DNA from 2 places in the Rhodocaloribacter litoris genome. Region 2 is predicted to be linked to the other one. Evidence: predicted binding sites of a transcription regulator. Region 2 holds the regulator's gene; the other holds the start of a gene.
The links. The regulator HrcA, encoded in region 2, represses chaperone genes, less so after heat shock. The targets are predictions, from matches to a motif close to TNTTAGCACTCNCNNNNNGNGAGTGCTAANA.
Positions count from the first base shown of each region.

Region 1 (2,369 bases), 1.5 Mb from region 2:
CTTCTCCTCCGAGACCACCGTGCCGCCCGTCAGGATCGCGATGTCCTCCAGCATCGCCTTGCGACGGTCGCCGAAGCCCGGCGCCTTCACCGCCGCCACGCGCAGCGTACCCCGCAGCTTGTTCACCACCAGCGTCGCCAGCGCCTCGCCCTCGACGTCCTCGGCGATGATCAGCAGCGGACGGCTCATCTGCGCCACCTTCTCCAGGATCGGCAGCAGATCCTTCATCGAGGAGATCTTCTTGTCGTGGATCAGGATGTAGGCGTCCTCGAGCACGGCCTCCATCTTCTCGGCGTCGGTGACGAAGTAGGGCGAGAGGTAGCCCCGGTCGAACTGCATCCCCTCGACCACCTCGAGCGTCGTCTCGGTGCCGCGGGCCTCCTCGACCGTGATGACCCCTTCCTTGCCCACGCGCTCGAAGGCCTCGGCGATGAGCTCCCCGATGGCCGTGTCGTTGTTGGCCGAGATCGTGGCCACCTGCGCGATCTCCTGCTTGCCCTCGATCTCACGGCTGAGCGCACGCAGGCGCTCGACCACCTGCTCGACGGCCTTGTCGATGCCGCGCTTGAGGTCCATCGGGTTGGCCCCGGCCGTGACGTTCTTCAGCCCGGCCGACATGATCGCCTGCGCCAGCACCGTGGCCGTGGTGGTGCCGTCGCCGGCCACGTCGCTCGTCTTCGAGGCGACCTCCTTGACCATCTGCGCCCCGACGTTCTCGAGCTTGTCCTCGAGTTCGATCTCCTTGGCGACGGTGACGCCGTCCTTCGTCACGGTCGGCGCACCGAACTTCTTCTCGATGATCACGTTGCGGCCCTTCGGACCGAGGGTAACCTTGACGGCGTTGGCCAGCGTGTCGACGCCGCGCTTGAGCGCCGCACGCGCCTCCGCGTTGAAAATGATCTGCTTCGCCATAGTTTCGCTTTTTGTTGGGTTCGAAAAAAGGTTGTAAATGGCCGCTACCGGCCACAAAAAACCCGCTCACGGCGCCGGGCCGGGCGGGGATGCTACTTATTCTTCGATGACACCGAGGATGTCGGTCTCGCGCATGATGAGGTACTCTTCGTCGCCGAGGCGGACTTCGGTGCCGGCGTACTTGCCGTAGAGGACCGTGTCGCCTTCCTTGACGGTCATGTCGATCTTGGTGCCGTTTTCGACGCGTCCGGGGCCGACGGCGACGACGGTGCCGCGCTGGGGTTTCTCCTTGGCGGTGTCGGGGATGTAGAGCCCGCTGGAGGTTTTCTCCTCGGCCGGTTCGGGTTTGACGACCACGCGGTCGCCCAGCGGTTTGATGGACATAGGGTTACCTCCTCTTGAATGGGATTGACGCGTAAGGCAGAAAGGAAAACTGTTAGCACTCTGATGCGGAGAGTGCTAAAATGCATGCGAAAAAAAGCGGCGTGCACCGAAGGAGACGCCGCCGCGTATAACCGGCCATGGCGGGCGGCTGTTCCGCCCGGCAAGGTCCCGAACTGCCGTTTACGTACTGCCCGGGGCCAGCCTGTGATTAATTTTAGATGAACGGAGTGCATCGAACACCCATGTCTTTCTCCACACCCCGGAACGATGGGACTTTCGCTGCCGGCATGCCGGTGTCCCGGGGGGGCTGGATGCTGGCCCTGGGCGTCACCGGGGGGCTCGTCCTGCTGGCGACGCTGCCGCCGTTTGTGGGGCCGGAAACCCGCTCGCTGCTGATGACGGCTTTTTCCGCCGTCTGCCACCAGCTGCCCGGTCGTTCGCCGCATGTGGATGGGGTGGCGCTGGCCGTGTGTCACCGCTGTTACGGGATCCTGTGGGGTATGCTGCTGGCTGCACCGGGCTTTTTCCTGTTCCGGCGGTGGGATTCGTTGCTCTACAGGCACGCCCTGCCGGTGCTGGCCGTCGCGCTGGTTCCTGCCGGGATGGACTGGCTTGCCGGGGTGCTGGGAGTCTGGCAGAACACCCCCGTCAGTCGCCTGGCAACCGGGTTGCTGTTCGGGATCGTGGCGGGTTACTACGTGACGCGCGGAGCCGTCGCGGTGTCGGGCCGGCGGGTGGGATCGGCCGCCGCAACGGGGAAGGCCGCCGAATAGCAGCGGGCCGTGTGTGTCGTTCCTTTCCTTTTCGCCCTGTAGGTTCTAATTTCGCAACCCGAAGAGGCAGGGGACCGTCGAGGGAGGCGAGGGTACGGGGGGTGTGCGTGACCGCTGCGCGCCGGGGCGAAAGGCTACGCCGCAGGACGTTTCGTGTGCCTGCCCGCGCCGTTTTCATCACCAGAGAGTTTATGCTACGGAGGAACCATGCCAAGTAAAAACCAGTCGATTTTGCTGGGTGGGCTGGTCGTGGGGCTGCTCAGCACCTCATACCTGGGACTCATCAACATGCTCTGCTGT
Region 1 covers NZ_CP076718.1:1,272,517-1,274,885, reverse strand. Annotated here, with positions in the region: gene groL (chaperonin GroEL) at 1-912, opposite strand, end outside; gene groES (co-chaperone GroES) at 1,009-1,296, opposite strand; gene GQ464_RS05310 (DUF2085 domain-containing protein) at 1,584-2,069, shown strand; gene GQ464_RS05305 (DUF4199 family protein) at 2,277-2,369, shown strand, end outside.
Region 1: groES (co-chaperone GroES) is a predicted target of HrcA. The motif match lies at 1,347-1,377, and genes of this name have one in related genera.

Region 2 (2,369 bases):
GTTCATCGAAGCCGCCTCTTCGACCCCTACGACTTTGAAGGCTGGGTGCCGATCTCGCTCCTGCCGGACGACCTCGCCTGGCGCTACGACTACGGGGCGGGCGCGATCAGTGCCTACGACGACGATGACGACTATTACGGCTACGAGCAGGTACCCTCGGGCGGGGTCTCGGTCCACGGCGACGTGCATTTCCGTGTGGAAAAGACGGCCCGTCCCCGGACCCTGCGTGAGGAGAAGCGGGTGACGGCGGCCTTCGGCGCGACGATCCACCTCCGCCGTGAAACCGAGATCCAGCGCCTGCGCTGAGGCCCGGCTGCCGGGAGCCGGCAGGGCGGCGCCCCCCGAGAGGCGGTGCCCTTTGCCGTATCCGCCCGGCCTGCCACGATGAAACCCTGTGGTCGAAAGCGGGGTTGGAGGACACGGACGCCGTGCCGCAGATCGGGCCGGCGGCACCGGCGTTTCCTGCCAGACTGGCAGAATCGTCCGCGTCGCCCGGGCGCAACACCCGGCAAAACAGGGTGTTCACCGCACCGGCAAGGCTTTTGCTGAGCACGGGATATCGTTCCCGCCATCGGATGTGACCGCCGTGCATACGACCCACCGGACATATGGTGAAACGCCGTACTCCCTGAACCAGCGGGAGCGGGAGATTCTGCGGCTCGTGGTGCAGAGCTTCGTCCACACGGCGGGGCCGGTCGGCTCGCGTTTCCTCTCGAAACGGTATCCGCTGGGGTTGAGCCCGGCCTCCATCCGGAACACCATGAGCGATCTGGAAGAGCGCGGTTATCTGGATCATCCCTACACCTCGGCGGGGCGCATCCCGACGGAACTGGGGTACCGCGCCTATGTGGACGAGCTGATGGAGACGGTGCCGGTGCCCCCGTCCGTCCGGCGTTCGCTGAAGCACCGGCTGCGTCCCGCCCGGCAGGATGCGGAGGAGATGTTGCGGATCGGCTCCCGCCTGCTCGGGGAGTTGACCAACCTGCTCGGGGTGGTGCTCAGCCCGCGCCTCTCGACCGGGGTGCTGGAGCGGCTCGAGATCGTCCCCCTCTCTTCCACGCGGGTCATGTTCGTGCTCAGCGTGCGGGGCGGGCTCATCCGCACCATGATTTTTCCCATGCAGGCCGGGCATGACATCCGCCGGGAGGAGCTGGTTCGGATCGTCGCGCTGTTGAACGAGCGCCTGGCCGGGCTGACGCTGGAAGAGATCCGCCGCTCGTGCCGTCCCCGTGTCCGCGACCTGGAGGACACCACCGGCCTCGTCCGCCTGATCCTGGACGAGTCGACCACCCTCTTCAGCGAGCTGACCGACACCCGCCACGTCGAGTACGGCGGGACGGGGAATATTCTCGCGTTGCCGGAGTTTAAGGAGCCCGCCGACCTGCGTGGGCTCATCGAGATGCTCGAAGACGAGACGACCCTCGTCTACCTGCTGGAGGAGCCGGACCCGCCGGCCGAGTTCGACGTGGCCCGGGCGCAGGTTCGCATCGGCAGCGAGAACCGGCGGGCCGCGGTCGGTGGTGAGAAGGTGGAGCGTTTCTCGGTCGTCACCGCCCGGTACAAGCTCGGCGATACCGTCGGCACCATCGGCGTCATCGGGCCGACGCGGATGGACTATGCCCGCGTAGTGGCGCTGGTCGAGGAGATGGCCCGGCAGATGAGCGGGCCCGCCGAAGTTTCCTGACCGGCCCGCCGGCCGCTGAGCAAAACCAACCCTTAGAACCTGATCCCGATGAGCAGGGAAACGACCCGTAACGATCTTGCACCGGACCGGGAGCAGCCGCCCGCGGCGCCGGAGACGGAAGCCGCTGTGGCGGACGGTGCGGCTCCGGACGAACTCGAACGCCTCCGCGCCGAGCTCGAAGCGACACGCGAGCAGCTGCTGCGCAAGGTGGCCGAGTTTCAGAACTTCCGCCGCCGTACCGAGCAGGAGAAGGCGTTGCTCCTGGAGGTGGGCAAGGCCCATGTGGTGACCTCCCTGCTCGACGTCGTCGATGACTTCGAGCGGTCGCTGGAGGCCACCCGCCGGCTGGAGCAGGAGAAGAAACAGAGCCGGAAGGCGGCCTACGAGGGATTGAAGGAGGGCGTCGAGTTGATCTACCGGAAGCTGATGGAGGTGCTTGCGCAGCACGGAGTCGAGCCCATCGAAGCCGCCGGCCGGCCGTTCGACGAGGCCCGGCACGAGGCCGTCCTGCAGCAGCCGGCGCCGGAGGGAACCCCGTCCGGGGTCGTCTTGCAGGAGCTTCAGAAAGGATACCGGCTCGGGGATCGTGTGCTGCGGCACGCGAAGGTCGTCGTCTCGTCCTGACGACCTGGCCCGATGCAGCGACGCAAACGATCGAACGCAATGCGCGATTACTACGAGATAC
Region 2 covers NZ_CP076718.1:4,294,104-4,296,472, forward strand. Annotated here, with positions in the region: gene GQ464_RS17800 (hypothetical protein) at 1-306, shown strand, start outside; gene hrcA (heat-inducible transcriptional repressor HrcA) at 587-1,684, shown strand; gene GQ464_RS17810 (nucleotide exchange factor GrpE) at 1,733-2,308, shown strand; gene dnaJ (molecular chaperone DnaJ) at 2,348-2,369, shown strand, end outside.